DNA from 4 places in the Klebsiella sp. KE9456 genome. Region 2 is predicted to be linked to each of the others. Evidence: predicted binding sites of a transcription regulator. Region 2 holds the regulator's gene; each other region holds the start of a gene.
What was found. Region 2 encodes CRP, which controls carbon source genes, mostly activating them, when cyclic AMP is high. Its sites were predicted from a motif close to ATGTGANNNNNNTCACAT; they were not measured.
Positions count from the first base shown of each region.

Region 1: msrB (peptide-methionine (R)-S-oxide reductase MsrB) is a predicted target of CRP. The motif match lies at 1,842-1,859, and genes of this name have one in related genera.
Region 3: idnO (gluconate 5-dehydrogenase) is a predicted target of CRP. The motif match lies at 2,420-2,437, and genes of this name have one in related genera.
Region 4: deoC (deoxyribose-phosphate aldolase) is a predicted target of CRP. The motif match lies at 2,188-2,205, and genes of this name have one in related genera.

Region 1 is NZ_JBDYQK010000015.1:12,327-16,709, forward strand. It holds gene ABK821_RS15870 (D-hexose-6-phosphate mutarotase) at 1-304, opposite strand, end outside; gene gapA (glyceraldehyde-3-phosphate dehydrogenase) at 641-1,636, opposite strand; gene msrB (peptide-methionine (R)-S-oxide reductase MsrB) at 1,989-2,402, shown strand; gene ABK821_RS15885 (YeaC family protein) at 2,445-2,720, shown strand; gene ABK821_RS15890 (Zn-dependent hydrolase) at 2,983-4,269, opposite strand; gene hydA (dihydropyrimidinase) at 4,294-4,383, opposite strand, start outside.
Region 2 is NZ_JBDYQK010000027.1:13,345-17,727, reverse strand. It holds gene ABK821_RS21755 (YccS/YhfK family putative transporter) at 1-1,895, opposite strand, end outside; gene crp (cAMP-activated global transcriptional regulator CRP) at 1,947-2,579, opposite strand; gene ABK821_RS21745 (OsmC family protein) at 2,884-3,288, shown strand; gene ABK821_RS21740 (phosphoribulokinase) at 3,337-4,206, opposite strand; gene ABK821_RS21735 (YheU family protein) at 4,242-4,383, opposite strand, start outside.
Region 3 is NZ_JBDYQK010000002.1:142,773-147,155, forward strand. It holds gene carB (carbamoyl-phosphate synthase large subunit) at 1-301, shown strand, start outside; gene ABK821_RS02915 (YhcH/YjgK/YiaL family protein) at 525-992, opposite strand; gene ABK821_RS02920 (gluconokinase) at 989-1,519, opposite strand; gene idnO (gluconate 5-dehydrogenase) at 1,538-2,302, opposite strand; gene ABK821_RS02930 (LacI family DNA-binding transcriptional regulator) at 2,591-3,583, shown strand; gene ABK821_RS02935 (2-hydroxyacid dehydrogenase) at 3,794-4,383, shown strand, end outside.
Region 4 is NZ_JBDYQK010000002.1:73,679-78,061, reverse strand. It holds gene deoA (thymidine phosphorylase) at 1-1,135, opposite strand, end outside; gene deoC (deoxyribose-phosphate aldolase) at 1,271-2,050, opposite strand; gene ABK821_RS02620 (NupC/NupG family nucleoside CNT transporter) at 2,472-3,749, opposite strand; gene ABK821_RS02615 (TatD family hydrolase) at 3,896-4,383, opposite strand, start outside.

The DNA of each region.
Region 1 (4,383 bases), on a different contig from region 2:
GCGTCCACGGCAGGATACGCGCAAAGCCATGGGACGGCTGCCGGGCAGGGCCAAACCATGGCCAGCAAACAGGAATACCGCCGCGCAGGGCAACGCCATGTTTAAACGGCGTGTTGTCGCTGAGCCACAGCACGTCTTCTTCTCCGGCAGGTTTCCACGAGAGCAGATGAGCCCCCTGATAAGCAACAGATGCCTTGACCTGCGGATGGTCAATAACGATCAGCTCCAGGTCGTCAAGCTGGCGACGAGAGAGAACGGGGGTAAGCTGTTCGATAACCGGGAGAGCAAAAATTTTATTAATCATTACACAATCCTTTTTATCTTAAATCATGCGGGAACTGGACAAAACGCGTAACCGTTTTGCGCAGCGCTTAGCTGGCCCTGAGGGCAAAGTCACAGGTGAATCCTGCGGCGAGTGAAGGGCAAATTTCGTCAGTACCCGATTTGTCCAACCGTGGATTGCCTGCGATCAGGAAGCTGGATGTCCCTGATTACGCCCGATGAGCTTACATTAGTCAGTGATCCGGATGAGTGAACGCAGGCGATATTATACCTGCTACCTGAAGCATGACGGATAGCTCTTCAGATCAAAAAAAAGAGCGACCGAAGTCGCTCTTACAGATTACTTTCTCATCTCAGCTTATTTGGAGATGTGGGCAATCAGATCCAGAACCTTGTTGGAGTAACCGGTTTCGTTATCGTACCAGGAAACCAGCTTAACGAAGTTGTCGTTCAGCGCGATGCCTGCTTTAGCATCGAACACGGAAGTGCAAACTTCACCGTTGAAATCGGTGGAAACAACGTCGTCTTCAGTGTAGCCCAGAACGCCTTTCATCGGGCCTTCGGAGGCAGCTTTGATCGCTTTCTTGATGTCTTCGTAAGAAGCCGCTTTTTCCAGGCGAACGGTCAGGTCAACAACGGATACGTTCGGAGTCGGAACGCGGAACGCCATACCGGTCAGTTTGCCGTTCAGTTCCGGCAGGACTTTACCTACCGCTTTAGCTGCGCCGGTAGAGGACGGGATGATGTTCTGAGCCGCGCCACGGCCGCCACGCCAGTCTTTGTGAGACGGGCCGTCAACGGTTTTCTGAGTTGCGGTGGTCGCGTGAACGGTTGTCATCAGGCCTTCGATGATGCCGAAGTTGTCGTTGATGACTTTTGCCAGCGGCGCCAGGCAGTTGGTGGTGCAGGAGGCGTTGGAAACGATGTCCTGGCCTGCGTATTTGTCGAAGTTAGCACCGCGAACAAACATCGGCGTATTGTCTTTGGACGGGCCAGTCAGAACGACTTTTTTCGCGCCAGCAGTGATGTGCTTACGCGCGGTTTCGTCAGTCAGGAAGATACCGGTTGCTTCAGCAACGACGTCAACACCAACTTCGTCCCACTTCAGGTTAGCCGGATCACGTTCAGCGGTAACACGGATTTTTTTACCGTTAACGATCAGATGACCGTCTTTCACTTCAACGGTACCGTCGAAACGGCCGTGAGTGGAGTCATACTTCAGCATGTAAGCCATGTAGTCAGCGTCTAACAGATCGTTGATTGCAACGATCTCAATGTCAGAACGTTTCTGAGCAGCACGGAAAACAATGCGACCGATACGGCCAAAACCGTTGATACCTACTTTGATAGTCATATATTCCACCAGCTATTTGTTAGTGAATAAAAGGTTGCCTGTAAAATTACAAAAACCTTACGCAGCGTCAAGCGGAATCGTGTCAATCATTGCGACAAATCAATACTAAGCCGGCCTCTGCGCGATTGATTTGCCTCACTTTCCCTTTGAGCTCGATTCCATATGGGGGCAGCGCGCGGAATTTTAAAGGGCGATTAAGATAAAGTTGTGATGTGCGTCACAATTATCTGCCTGCCTTATGGCATTGCCTAAGTTTAGAACAAAAGTCTACATTTCATTGTTAATATTTTGTTAGAATCGGCGTAAAGAAGGTGTTCTTACATAGCGAAAAGCAAGAGCGAGAAGCAAGCCAATGTCGAATAAACCCACCGCGGATGCGCTTAAAAAAAACCTGACCGAGATGCAGTTTTACGTGACGCAGAATCACGGTACTGAACCGCCGTTCACCGGGCGGCTCCTCCACAACAAACGAGATGGCGTCTACCATTGTCTGGTGTGCGATGCCGCGCTGTTTCACTCCCAGAGTAAGTATGATTCGGGCTGTGGCTGGCCGAGCTTTTATGAGCCGGTAAGTGAGGATGCGATCCGCTACCTGAATGATGACTCTCACGGTATGCAACGCACGGAAATTCGCTGCGGAAACTGCGATGCGCATCTTGGTCATGTTTTCCCGGATGGCCCACAGCCCACCGGTGAACGTTTTTGTGTTAATTCCGCTTCCCTGAGCTTCACTAACGATGAAAATGGTGAGCAAATCAAGGGTTGAAAAAACGATTCAGCTAATTATTCCAATCTTAAGGCGCGACAAATGGATATCGAACAAATTATCAGCAGTATGACGCCGGAAGTTTATCAGCGCCTGGCGACGGCGGTGGAACTGGGAAAATGGCCCGATGGGGTGGCGTTAACCCCGGAGCAGAAAGAAAACAGCCTGCAACTGGTGATGTTGTGGCAGGCCCGGCATAACGTTGATGCGCAACATATGACCATTGATACGAACGGGCAGATGGTGATGAAAAGCAAACAGCAATTAAAAGTTGAGTTTGGCATCACGCCGGAGCCTATTGCGCGGTTTAAATCCTGAATCTCGACGGATCCGGTAGTGGCCTGGCTAAAGCGTCATTTGCCCGCGCTGTGTTGTTGTGAAAGTCGTCAGAAGGAAATCCGACCTGACCGCGCAGCGGCAGGTTTTCAGCGCAATGCCGGGCATGGGGGCGAACGAAAAGGGCGCCACTTTCGTCAAAACCACGTTAAAAAAGTGATTCACGCTGGCGAAAAAACCGATGGCTCGCTTAACTGACCCGCACTATGCGGTCGCCAGCCATCGGCGTTTATAAGCAGGGCGATTACTCCCGCGAGACTACCCCGGCTTTTTCCAGCATCGCGTGTAACAGTACGTTTGCGCCAGCCGCAACCTGTTCCGGTGATGAGTACTCCGTCTCATTGTGGCTGATGCCATCTTTGCAGGGAATGAAAATCATACCGGTCGGCGCGAGCATGCTCATATACACGGCATCATGTCCTGCACCGGAGACGATATCCATCGCAGAGTAACCTAATTTTTGCGCAGCCCGCCGTACGGCTTCTTTGCAATCCGGGTGGAAAGGGGCGGCAGGATAGTGTGAGACCTGTTTAAGTTCCACATTCAGTCCGCTCTTCTGGGCGATTTCGGCAATGTACGCTTTTAACGCCGCGTCCATGTTATCAACGTCGGCATCGGTCATGTTGCGAAAATCAATGGAGAATTTCACGCTGCCGGGCACCACGTTGCGGCTGTTTGGATGCACCTGCACCATACCGACGGTTCCCCGTCCATGCGGAGAAAATTGCCCGGCAATATTGATGACTTCCTGCATAATATGGGTGGCGACCTGCAAAGCATCTTTACGCAGCGCCATCGGCGTGGGGCCCGCATGGGACTCCATCCCGGTGACGATGCAGTCATACCAGCGAATACCCAGTACGGCCTGTACCACGCCAATGGCGATATCCTGATCTTCAAGAATAGGGCCTTGTTCAATATGCGCTTCAAAGTAGGCGCCTATCGGGTGGGTGCCGGGGACCACCTCGCCCGCATAGCCAATATTGGACAGTTCATCTTTTACCGATTTACCTTCGGTGTCGGTTGCCGCATAGGCCATCTCCAGCGGAAAGATGCCGGCGAAAACCCCGGACCCCATCATAACCGGCACAAAACGCGATCCTTCTTCGTTGGTCCAGAAGACCATCTCAATCGGCGCTTCCGTTTCAATATTGCGATCGTTAAGGGTACGGATAACTTCCAGCGCCGAGAGTACGCCGAAATTGCCATCGAATTTTCCTCCGGTTGGCTGGGTGTCGATATGGCTACCCGCGACAATCGGCGGCAGGGTGTTGTTCTGGCCAGGTCGGCGCATAAAGACGTTGCCGATTTGATCTATTTCGACCGACAGCCCGGCCGCTTTACCCCAGCCGACGACTAAATCACGCCCCTGGCGATCAAGGTCAGTCAGCGTTAAACGGCAGACCCCGCCTTTGGGCGTGGCGCCAATGTGTGCGAGATCCATTAATGACTGCCACAAACGTTCGCCATCAATCCTCAGGTCACTGATATCAATGCGGTTCGTGTCTGGTGAAATGACTTCACTGTTCATGATTGTTTCCTCAATGTCAGGTGATTAACGGGCGACGGCCTGCGGGGCGTGCTGGCGCTCCCATGCCGCTGCGGCGCTGAAATCCGGGCCGAATGCCGGACGTTTGATATAGCG
Region 2 (4,383 bases):
CCTGGCCCATCGGAATCCAGACGTTGCTGACAGCGCTGGAGCGCAATTTCGCACGACTCCAGATAACGTTGCGCTAAATCCGGCGTCAGCATATTGTGCTCGCGCGCCAGCGTTGTCATGGCATTAATATGTTCGACGATGAACTGGCTATGGGTGACCCACAGCTTCATATCTTCCAGATAGTGTGTGTTAAAACCAGGTTCCAGCATCGCCTGATTCAGTGAGTTAAACAGCGCATTATGGGCCTGATTGACGCGCATTCGCTGATAGGCCAGCGCAGGGGCCTGATGATCGTCGCTAAGAATAAGCCGGATGGCTCCCTGATCGGCTTCCAGCGCATCGTGGGCGTTTTTGCGTAGCAGGCCGCTCTGCCACTGCGGCCATAACCAGAGCATTCCGCCGAAGGCAATCAGGCAGCCAATCAGCGTATCAACCAGCCTGGCAACAATAATCTGTTCGCCGTTCAGGGTGAGCAGTTGCAGGGTATATACCGCCGTAACGGTAAACCCGACCATCGCCCAGCCGTAATTCTTACGAATAATCAGGTAGCTTAATAGCGTGATGAAGAGCATGGCGGTTAGCGTATAACCTTCCGGGACGTGAAAATGCAGCGTCAGTCCGGCGATGACTAATCCGGCAAATGTCCCGGCAGCCCGGTGGACGATCCGCACCCGTGTTGCGCTGTAGCCGTTTTGCGTCACGAAGAGCACGGTCATCAAAATCCAGTAGGGTTTTGGTAAATGCAACGCGCTGCCCATCAGGCTGGCGACACTCAGCATTACGCTGATGCGCGCCGCGTTACGTAACGCCGGTGATTTAAGCGACAGATAGCTTTTCAACGCCGGTAGCAGCGGCAGGCGGCGGGTTTTATCCGCCATCAGATTTCGGGAGTACAGAGGGCGCTGGGTGCGTAAAACCCGGGCAATGCGACTGAAATGCCAGGCGCAAAACTGGCCGACCGGGTTATCCGGATGCTGCCAGGCGATCTTTTCCAGAGCGCCGATCTGTTTATCCATCTGAAAGCGCTGAGGATAGCGATGGTAAAGCAGATCATCCGCCAGTTCGCGCAGTCGAGCGGCGATGGTTTGCGCGTTCCAGCGAATTACCGCTTCTGCGTGGCTGCGCTCCACCAGTTTCTGCACCTCTTCCGGTTGGTGCAGGCTGACGGAGATGTGCTCCTGGAGATCCAGACCAACCTGGAAAGCGCGCAGCAGGCGTTTATGATCGCTGTGCTGGTTGGCCGCCAGCATATGCATCTGCTGGTAGCACTGGGTAATCAGATCGACCACTTTTTGTTGGCGGTTGAGCAGGGGCGGCAACGAGGTGGCCGGATCGGTATGCTGGGTCAGCAGGCTGTATTTGGCTTCACAATAACTGGCCAGCTCCCGATAGAGCAGGCTCAGAGATTCGCGCAGCGGCTGTTCGCGCCACAGCCAAAACCAGAACCAGTTAAAAATTCCATACCATAGGGTGCCGAGTGCATAGATTAGCAACGGTTCCTGGATCGGCATATTGCCTGCAAGGCTCAGAGTAAAACTGGCGGCGATAAGCGAGGCGGGTAACAATCTCGCATGAAGCGAACTGATTTCGGCAGTAACGCCGAGAATCAGGGTCAGCCCGGTCAGGATTAGTGGTAAAGGAATTTCCCGCTGCAGAAGGAGCTGGACAATCAGGCTACTGCCAGCGAACAAGCAGCCGCCAATGATCAGGCGCTTAAAGAAGCGTTTATGCGGTGTATCCAGACCGGCAATATTGCAGCAGGCAGGAACGAGGGAAAACAGGAGTCCCTGCTGTAAATGACCAAGAAGAAGTCCCGTTGCAACTGGCAGACATAACACCAGCGTTTGCCGCAGTGCATAGTTGACTTCCGGGTGATAAATCAGCCTGCGCCACATGGGGAGGAAACAAAAACGGCGTATTGTCAGACAATACGCCGTTTTACCGACTTAACGGGTACCGTAGACGACGATAGTTTTACCGTGCGCGGAGATCAGGTTTTGATCTTCCAGCATTTTCAGTATCCGGCCAACGGTTTCGCGGGAGCAGCCGACGATCTGACCAATTTCCTGACGGGTAATTTTAATTTGCATACCGTCGGGGTGGGTCATTGCATCCGGCTGTTTTGCCAGATTCAGCAGCGTCTGAGCGATGCGACCGGTAACGTCGAGGAAGGCAAGGTTACCCACTTTCTCAGACGTAACCTGCAGGCGACGCGCCATTTGCGAAGAGAGACGCATCAGGATATCCGGGTTTACCTGGATCAACTGACGGAATTTTTTGTAGGAGATTTCAGCCACTTCACATGCGGTTTTAGCACGTACCCAGGCGCTACGTTCCTGACCTTCTTCAAACAAGCCTAATTCACCGATGAAATCGCCCTGGTTGAGGTAAGAGAGGATCATCTCTTTGCCTTCTTCATCCTTGATGAGTACAGCCACTGAGCCTTTAACGATGTAGTACAGCGTTTCTGCTTTCTCACCCTGGTGGATCAGCGTGCTCTTTGAGGGGTACTTATGAATGTGGCAATGAGACAAGAACCATTCGAGGGTAGGGTCTGTTTGCGGTTTGCCAAGCACCATGCGCGGTTATCCTCTGTTATCAGCTATCTCCGGGTGCCGACACTACACGGCATCCGGGCATGCAATCGTATTAAATCCCTGTACCTGGGAATCTGGCTGGAATTTTTCCGCAGCCTGTAATGTGAACTCCTCTGCATACATGCAGTACATCAATGTATTACTGTAGCATCCAGACTGTTTTAGCATAGCTTTCGCTGCATGTCTCCTGGTGTCTCGCTTCAGCATGACCCAGGTCGCCTTCCGTTGCCAGAATTGTTATGTGCGCGTAATCTGTCAGGAAAATTACAGCTCTGGAGTTCAATTTATGCAAGCGCGAGTGAAGTGGGTTGAAGGGTTAACCTTCATTGGAGAGTCGGCTTCTGGTCACCAGATTCTGATGGACGGGAATTCCGGTGATAAAGCCCCCAGCCCGATGGAAATGGTGCTGATGGCGGCGGGCGGATGCAGCGCGATTGACGTCGTCTCCATTTTACAGAAGGGGCGCCATAACGTCACCAACTGTGAAGTCAAGCTGACCTCGGAACGTCGGGAAGAGGCGCCGCGTCTGTTTACCCATATTAATCTGCATTTTATCGTGACCGGTAAGGCGCTGAAAGAGGCTGCCGTTTCTCGTGCTGTTGACCTGTCAGCGGAAAAATATTGCTCGGTGGCGCTGATGCTGGAGAAAGCGGTAAATATTACCCACTCTTATGAAGTGATCGAAGAGTAAGCCAACAAGACCCCGGCAGACGTTCGCGCTACCGGGGGGAGTCATTCGTTAACTGATTTTCCTGCCTTCCATCAGCCGCTCGACCAGCGGCGTCATGATCAGCTCCATCGCCAGTCCCATTTTGCCTCCCGGTACAACCAGAGTGTTCATATGTGAGATAAACGAGCCCTGAAGCATGGCCAGAAGCCAGGGGAAATCGATGTTTCTCAGATTACGGAAATGGATAACGACAAAGCTCTCATCCAGTGAAGGAATGGCTTTGGCCGCAAAGGGATTGGAGGTATCCACCGTGGGAACGCGCTGGAAGTTGAGATGGGTACGCGAAAACTGCGGGGTGATGAAATTGATGTAATCCTCCATTGAGCGAACGACGGAATCCATTACCGCCTCACGGGAGTGCCCGCGTTCGCTGGTGTCGCGGATAAGCTTCTGGATCCACTCCAGATTGACGATGGGCACGACGCCGACCAGCAGGTCGACATGGCTCGCGACATCATGCTGCGGCGTAACGACGCCGCCATGCAGCCCTTCATAAAACAGTACGTCAGTGGGTTCGGGGAGTGGTTGCCAGGGGGTGAAGGTCCCCGGCACCTGGTTCCACGGTACGGCTTCATCATAGGTATGTAAATACTTGCGCGACTGACCTTTGCCGCTCTGCCCGTATTCAACGAAAGTCTGTTTCAGCAGGCCGAAGTCGTTCGCTTCAGGGCCAAAGTAACTGATATGCTTGCCCTGATCCCGCGCCTTGCGGATCGCCATGTCCATTTCCGGGCGGGTATAGCGGTGAAAGCTGTCGCCTTCCACTTCAGCGGCGTGCAGGTTTAACTGCGCGAAGATTTTGCGAAAGGCGAGGCTGGTGGTTGTGGTTCCCGCGCCGCTGGAGCCCGTGACGGCAATCACCGGATGTTTGGCAGACATAACAACTCCCAGGGTAAACGATAGTGTGCGCCGCTTTAGCCGTGAAACTGCTTGCGGGGCATGATGTTGACCGTCTCGTGCAGTTCTGACCACACCAGCACGGCTTCTCCGCTTTTTAGCTGTTGTTTAACATCAGAGACTTTATCTGTCAGCGAACGTTCATGCTCACCATAATCG
Region 3 (4,383 bases), on a different contig from region 2:
CGGCACGGCGATTGTGCTGGGCGAAGCCGGTATCAACCCGCGTCTGGTGAACAAAGTGCATGAAGGTCGTCCGCATATTCAGGATCGCATCAAGAATGGCGAATACACCTACATTATCAACACCACCGCAGGTCGTCAGGCGATTGAAGACTCCAAGCTGATTCGCCGCAGTGCGCTACAGTACAAAGTACACTATGACACTACGCTGAACGGCGGGTTCGCCACCACGATGGCGCTGAATGCCAACGCAATGGAGAAGGTGACATCGGTACAGGAAATGCACGCGCAAATTAAAAAGTAAGGTAATTTGTTGATAAAAGCGCCTCCGGTGGTCGACGCCGGAGGCGCTTTTTTTGTTGCGGCAAGATCCTGCGCATTATCATGAGGCGTAAAGTGTCGCCATACGTTTGGGCACCGACAGGCGTGGAACGACCGAAACCTATGCCTGGATGCTCAACTGATAGATGAGCAGGATATCTAAACGCTATCTATGGGCTCGCTGGAATTGCTGCGAGGCCGATTCATTAAAGCAAGGCGTGGTCTATTTTGACAATAATCTTGCGCAGCGGGGCGCCCGTATCCATGGCGGACATTGGCCGGTGCAGCTCTCCGGGGAACAGAATCGCCAGTTCCTCGGGGTACAGATGAATCAGCGTTTCGCTGCTGATTTTCTGACAGAACCCAATATCATGCGTCGTATTAAACGGGCCATCTTCTACGATCTCCAGACCCTGATTACCGGCACCGATAATCTCCTCGCCTTTCAGTACAATATGAATATCTATGTACTGATGATGATATTCTGGGCGCTGTTCCACCAGCGGTTTCGTCCTGCCTTCAACGACGGTAAAAAACAGATTATCGCCATCAATGGTGTATTTCCCCGGTGGCAGTGTCTGTGGATCCTGCTGCAATACCGCCTGTAACGCTTTGCGGATAACCGGTGGGTAAACGTTATTTTTGGCGGCGGCGGTTAAGGTATCAATAATCATGCCGGGATCCCCTGTCGTTGATGATGGTTGAGTAGCGTGATGGAATGCGCCACGATGTCCGGGACATCGGGCGTGATATCGACGGCTAAAACATCGCTTTCGCTGGCGTCCGGCGTCTCCAGGGTGGCGAACTGGCTGCGCAACAAGGCCTCTGGCATAAAGTGGCCCTTACGCGTCTGCATACGCTGCAAAATGCAGTCATAGTCGCCGGTCAGCCACAGGAAGCGCAAATGGGGGTTGCCCTCGCGCAGCTGGTTGCGGTAGCGCTTTTTCAGCGCTGAGCACACCAGTACGCCGGACTCGTTCTTCTGTCCAAGGCTGAAAATCACATCGCCGATGCGCTCCAGCCACGGCTGGCGATCGTCATCATCAAGCGGCTGGCTGGCGGCCATTTTGACGATATTTTTCCGCGGATGCAGATCGTCACCATCGATAAATTTTGCGCCAAGCGCCTGGGCTAAGGCCTGACCGACGGTGGTTTTGCCGGTCCCGGAGACGCCCATTAAAATAATGCATTGCCCTGCCATAGTGAGTGAACTCCTTGTTCAGACGGCGACAAGCATGCCGCCATCGACGAACAGCAGGTGACCGTTAACGAAATCCGAGGCTTTGGATGATAAGAATACCGCTGCGCCAACCAGCTCCTGCGGGTCACCCCAGCGGGCGGCGGGGGTACGTTTGCATAGCCAGTCGGTGAAGGCTTGATCGTCAACCAGCGCCTTTGTCATCGCCGTTTTAAAGTAACCCGGCGCGATACCGTTGACCTGGATGTTGTAGCGCGCCAGCTCGACGCACATCCCGCGGGTTAACATCTTCACCGCGCCTTTCGCCGCAGCATATGGGGTGATCGTGTCGCGTCCCAGTTCGCTCTGCATCGAACAGATATTGACGATTTTTCCCTGCTGGCGGCTAATCATGCGTTTAGCAACGGCCTGGGAAACGAGAAATACGGCGGTTTGGTTTACCGAAATAACGTCATTCCATTCCTGTACCGGAAACTCGGTAAACGGATGACGGCGCTGAATTCCGGCATTATTAAATAAGACATCAATTGCGCCGGTTTCATTTTCAATTTGATTAATCGCGTTTTCTACGGAATCGGCATCGGTAACATTAAATACCGCAGCATGCGCGGTAGCACCTTCATCGCGTAATTTCATTACCGCATCATCAGCGCGCGATGCTGAAATATCGTTAATAATAATTTCCGCACCATATTGCGCAAGGCCCTGCGCCATGACAAAGCCAATCCCTTGTCCTGCGCCAGTAATTAAAATACGTTTGCCTTGTAAGCTGAAAAGATCTTTCATCTTGATGTCCTGATTAACGGCTGAATATAAATGATGTTGCGCCCGGTAATTCTGATTTGATAAAAAACGTAACCGGAATAACCTGTGCTCTATCTCACGGATTTTTGTTGGGTAAAACTGTGATGAAGATCACTCAAAACGGTGTTACCAAAAGGGGTTACGCTAAACGTGAAGCGGGATGGAAATTACCGTAGCTCAGCAGGTTAACACGGGAGCCGTAAGATTCTCTTTTTAACCAGTGACAGGCATAATGGCCTGATGCAGTGGATGTATTTGACGGGTCGATAAATGAAAGTACAACGCATTACGCTCAATGATATTGCAGCGCTGGCAGGCGTAACCAAGATGACCGTCAGCCGCTATTTACGTACGCCGGACAAGGTCAAGCCGGAAACGGCAGAGCGTATCGCCAGCGTTATTGCCGAAATCGGCTACGAACCGGACCCTGATAATCCGGCGATGATTAGCGTTGCCGTTCCGCGTATTGGCGTGCTTATTCCCTCCTTTCATAATCAAATTTTTGCCGATCTGCTGGCCGGGATTGAGTCGGTCACCGCTACCCACGGTTATCAGACGCTGGTGGTGAATTACGACTATGACCGTCAGCGTGAAGAGGAGCAGATTGCCGCTGTGTTAGCCTTTAACGTCAAAGGCCTGCTGCTAACCGAGTCGGTCCATACGTTGCGGGCGGATAAATACCTCAATGCGGCAAAGATTCCCGTGGCCGAGGTGATGGGGCTGACGGATAACGTCGGGCGCATTAATGTCGGCTTTGATAACTTCAACGCCGGATTCGATATGACCAATATGCTGCTGGCGAGCGGTAAGCGGCGGGTAATCTATTTTGGTTCGATGTCCGACGTGCGAGATGAGCAGCGCTATGCCGGTTACTGTCAGGCGATGACCAATGCTGGATTGCCGCAGGGACGTATCGCGCCGAACAAAGTGTCGTCGGTGTCGATAGGAACCGGGATGATGACCCTCGCTCGTCAGATGTACGCAGATATGGATGCGATTCTTTGTACCAATGACGATCTTGCCGTTGGCGTGTTACAGGAGTGCCTGGCTTCCGGTATCAATGTGCCGCAGGAACTGGCGATTGCCGGTTTTCATGGTCTGGAGATCGGGCAGATCGTCTCCCCGCGTCTTGCCAGCGTACTGACGCCACGCTTTGAAATGGGTAAAGTCGCAACGGAAATTTTAATTAAGAAAATCAAAGGACTGCCCACGATTGAGAAAGTCGATCTGCATTATCGCTTGTCGATGGGGGAAACGATTTAACTCTGCCTGACCGTTAATGGCGCGGTGTTAGCGGAACGTTAACGTATTTTCCGCTGTCATGCCGCTGCAGGCCGGTTTTGTCTTAGCGATCACGGAGCGCGTAACAGCTATTTTTAACACGATTCAGCGTGATGCAGATCGCAAAAAACCACATAGAAAATCCGTTTGATAGTGACTACCGTCGTACTGAAATATCAAACAGGTGATCTGATGAATAATGCTATTACCCGCGCCGTCCTTTTAGTGGCCCCCGTTATCGATACCCTACAGGCGCAGCTGGCCGCCGAGTTTCCATTGTATCGCCTGTATGAGCAGGACGATCCGATCGCTTTTCTGCGCGAACAGGGGGAGAATATTGCGGTCGTGGTCACCCGGGGTGATGTTGGCGTTCAGAACAGCGTTCTGGAGCTGCTGCCGCACGTTGGGTTGATTGCTATCTTCGGCGTGGGTACCGATGCCGTCGATTTGGAGTTCACCCGCACCCGGCAGATCGCCGTCTCTATTACTTCTGGCGTGTTGACCAACGATGTCGCCGACCTGGCGATGGGGCTTCTGCTGGCCGGTTCGCGTCAGTTGTGTCAGGGCGATCGTTTCGTGCGGGAAGGGCGCTGGCTGACCGGCGGGCTGCCGCTGGCGACTCAGGTGAGCGGCAAACGCATCGGCCTGCTGGGGATGGGCAATATCGGCCAGGCTATCGCTCGCCGCGCCCGCGGATTCGATATGGAGGTGCTTTATACGGATCGCAAAAAAGTGAAAGGACTCAGTTATCAGTGGTGCGCGGACCTGCACACGCTGGCCCA
Region 4 (4,383 bases), on a different contig from region 2:
AATCAATGGTGTCCGACGCCTGGCGACGACCGCCGCCCATTGAGACCACCGCCATGCCCAATGCGCGAGTGTCCATCGCGGAGACAAAACCTTCCGTATCGGCATAGACGGCTTTGCTGAGCATCGCCGTCGGCAGGTATTTCGCGTAGTTTTCCACGAAATCGCTCGGCCCTTTCTGTGCCGCTACCATGCGACCAAAGATTTCCGCCGCTTTGCCGTTATCCAGCACCGCCTGTAGTTTCACTCGCGCATCGGCGTCATCTTTCGCCAGCTTGCCGGAGATCAGCATCTCCGCACACAGCGCCATCGTGACGTCGAACAGACGCGGGTTGCGGTATTCACCTGTCAGGAACTGCACCGCTTCGCGCACTTCGACGGCGTTACCGGCGCTGGAGGCCAGCACCTGGTTCATGTCGGTGAGCAGCGCCGTTGTGCGCACGCCTGCACCGTTGGAAACGCCAACGATGGCTTCAGCCAGTGCGGCAGAAAGTTCGTAGGTCGGCATAAAGGCGCCGCTGCCCACTTTCACGTCCATCACCAGCGCATCCAGCCCTTCCGCCAGTTTTTTCGCGAGGATTGAAGCGGTGATCAGCGGGATGGAGTCCACCGTCGCGGTAATGTCGCGGGTGGCGTAAAAACGTTTATCCGCCGGTGCGAGCGAACTGGTCTGCCCAATAATCGCCACACCCACGTCTTTAATGATTTCGCGGAAACGGTTGTCGTCCGGGAAAATATCAAATCCCGGGATCGCTTCCAGTTTGTCGAGCGTACCACCGGTATGACCGAGGCCGCGCCCGGAGATCATCGGAATGTAGCCGCCGCAGGCCGCCACCATAGGGCCAAGCATCAGCGAAGTCACATCACCCACGCCGCCTGTGGAGTGTTTGTCAACAATGGGGCCGTTAAGGTTGAGACTCTTCCAGTCCAGAACGGTTCCTGAATCTCGCATCGCCATGGTCAGCGACACACGCTCAGGCATCGACATATCGTGGAAGAAAATGGTCATCGCCAGCGCGGCAATCTGCCCCTCAGAGATGGTGTTATCACGAATACCATTGATAAAGAAGCGGATCTCTTCGTCACTTAACGGATGACCATCACGTTTTTTACGAATAATTTCTTGTGCGAGAAACACGGTAACCCCCAGGGGAAAAGAGTAGAAGGCCATTGTAGGCCGGGTAAGCAACGCGCCACCCGGCAGTCGTATTGATGCCGGATGGTGGCTGCGCCTTATCTGGCCTACGTCACTACAACTCCGGCAATATAAGGCTTAGTAGCTGCTTGCGCTCTTGCCATCCCCGTGGCCCAGCGCTTTCAGCAGGCTTGCCAGCAGGCTGGATGCGCCGAAACGGTAGTGACGGGAATCCGCCCAGTCAGCGCCAAACAGTTCGTCAGCAATGGCCAGGAACTGCTGCGCATCTTCAGCGGTACGCACGCCGCCAGCCGGTTTGAAACCAACGGTTCTGGAAACGCCCATATCGCGGATTACTTCCAGCATGATGCGTGCGCTTTCCGGCGTTGCGTTAACCGGGACTTTACCGGTAGAGGTTTTGATGAAATCCGCACCGGCTGTGATAGCAATTTCAGACGCTTTACGGATTAACGCTTCTTCTTTCAGCTCACCGGTTTCGATGATCACTTTCAGCAGCACATTTGCCGATGCACAGGCCTCTTTACAGGCTTTCACCAGATCGAAGCCCACCTGCTGTCGACCTTCGATCAGCGCACGGTACGGGAATACCACGTCAACTTCGTCCGCGCCGTACGCGATGGCTGCGCGGGTTTCCGCCAGCGCGATGTCGATGTCATCATTACCGTGCGGGAAGTTGGTGACGGTCGCAATGCGGATCTCCGGCGTGCCTTGCTCTTTCAGGGCCTTACGGGCAACAGGGATAAAACGCGGGTAAATGCAGATTGCAGCAGTATTTCCAACCGGGGTTTTTGCCTGATGGCACAGCGCGATCACTTTTTCATTGGTGTCATCGTCATTCAGGGTAGTCAGGTCCATCAGTTTCAGCGCCCGCAGGCTGCTTGCAGCTAAATCAGTCATTTTATACTCCGACGGCGTATTGCCGGTTTAACGTTTATTCACTTTGCGAGACTGTTACTATTGTAACATCACCTCGCACTCACACTTCGATACGTATCACAATTAATGAAAGACAATTGCTAATTTGCATTAATTAAATGTGATATTACTCACACAAAAACCCGAACCCAGGCGTTCAGGGTCAACCGGTGCGTACGCATCATCCCCTCTTCTGCCAGATCGCAAATGTGACAATAATAACATAACACCATATTAAAACGTGCTGTCTGTGTGCAATATTTACCCAAAACGACAGAGAATCCTTATTATTTATTGATAAATAATAAATTTATTTTATTGCGGAAATGAGGGAATTTTAACAATCAGAAGGCGAGTGCCAGCAGCGGTGTTGCCGCTGGCCTGTTTTATCGTTAAGCGTGAGTTATAACGCGAGGAATACACCCGCGATTGTGGCGCTCATCAGGTTAGAGAGCGTACCTGCCGCAACGGCGCGGATACCCAACTGGGCAATATCCTGACGACGGTTAGGCGCCATTCCTCCTAACCCACCGATCAGAATCGCAATGGATGACAGGTTAGCAAAGCCGCAAAGCGCAAAAGAGATGATAGCCTTGGTATGCGTGGAAATCACCTGTAAACCTGCGGCGGCAACGTCAGCATCAGCTTTCAGATATTCACCAAAATTCATATAAGCGACAAATTCATTGATGATCAGCTTCTGGCCGATAAAAGAACCGGCAACGGTAGCCTCACTCCACGGTACGCCAACCACCCACGCCAGCGGCGAGAAAACCCAACCGAGGATCAATTGCAAAGAGAGATCGGGATAGTTAAACCAGCCGCCAACGCCGGAAAGAATACCGTTCACCAGCGCGATCAGGGCGATAAACGCCAACAGCATCGCGCCAACGTTAAGCGCTAACTGCATCCCGGAAGCCGCGCCGGAGGCGGCGGCATCCAGCACATTCGCCGGAGCCTCTGGGTCGGCGTCATTTTTCCCCATCGCCGGACTGTCCTGCGGTTTCTCGGTTTCCGGTACAATAATCTTCGCGAACAGCAGGCCGCCAGGCGCCGCCATAAACGAAGCGGCAATCAGGTATTCCAGCGGCACACCCATCTGCGCATAGCCGGCAAGAACCGACCCGGCAACAGACGCCAGGCCGCCGCACATCACCGCAAACAGTTCCGAGCGCGTCATCGTCGCAATATAAGGACGCACCACCAGCGGCGCTTCTGTTTGACCAACAAAGATATTCGCCGTGGCTGAGAGCGACTCCGTGCGCGAAGTTTTCAGCACCGCGCGCAGCGCCCCGCCAAGAATGCGAATAATAAACTGCATAATGCCGAGGTAGTAGAGTACCGCGATCAACGAAGAAAAGAAGACAATCACCGGCAGTACGCGGAGAGCGAAAACAAATCCACCGCCGCCGAAAACCTCAAACATCTTATCGGAAACCAGCCCACCGAAAATAAAGCTGATCCCCTCATTGCCATAAGCAATCACGTTGGCAACACCGTTCGACATGGCCAACAGCGCCGTGCGACCCGCCGGTACATAAAGAACCAGTGCACCGATCCCCACCTGGATAATCCAGGCGCCGAGGACGGTACGCAGATTGATGGCCTTTCGATTGCTGGAGAGAAGCACAGCGATAGCTAACAGCACCACCATGCCAAAAAGTCCCATGAGAATTTGCATACAGAATACCTGTGTATTAATAGTTCGACCTAAAAGCCACGCGATTATAACGGTATGAAATCATCATTCTCATTTCAGCTCACATATTTTAAGCAAATCGATGATATAAAAAGGCAATAATGAGATATCCGTCACTTAACAGATCGTCACAGGAGGGCAAAAACGTCTTTGGTATTACACATTATGGCATGGGCGATCACTTCCGCAGGTTCCCGTCGAAGCTCGCACAGGCTGGCGAAAACGCGAGCCACCTGTTCAGGGCTGTTCGGCTGTCCCTGAAAGCCATTCAATGGCATATCCGGCGCATCGGTCTCCAGCAGCAGCGCCGAAAGCGGCAACCTGGCCATCACATCGCGGGTCTTACTGGCGCGTGGATAGGTAATCGTCCCACCTACGCCAATTTTATAGCCCAACTGTACAAAGCGCTCCGCCTGCTGCAGGCTACCGGAAAAACCATGTACCACGCCGGTTCGCGGTAAAGCATGTTTTTTCAACAGCATCGCCAGCTTATCGTGGGTGCGTCTGGAGTGAATAATAACGGGAAGATCGTCACGTTTGGCCAGCCGCAGTTGCGCTTCAAATATTGAAATCTGGCGTTCAAACTGCGGATCTTCACGATAAAGATCGAGGCCGA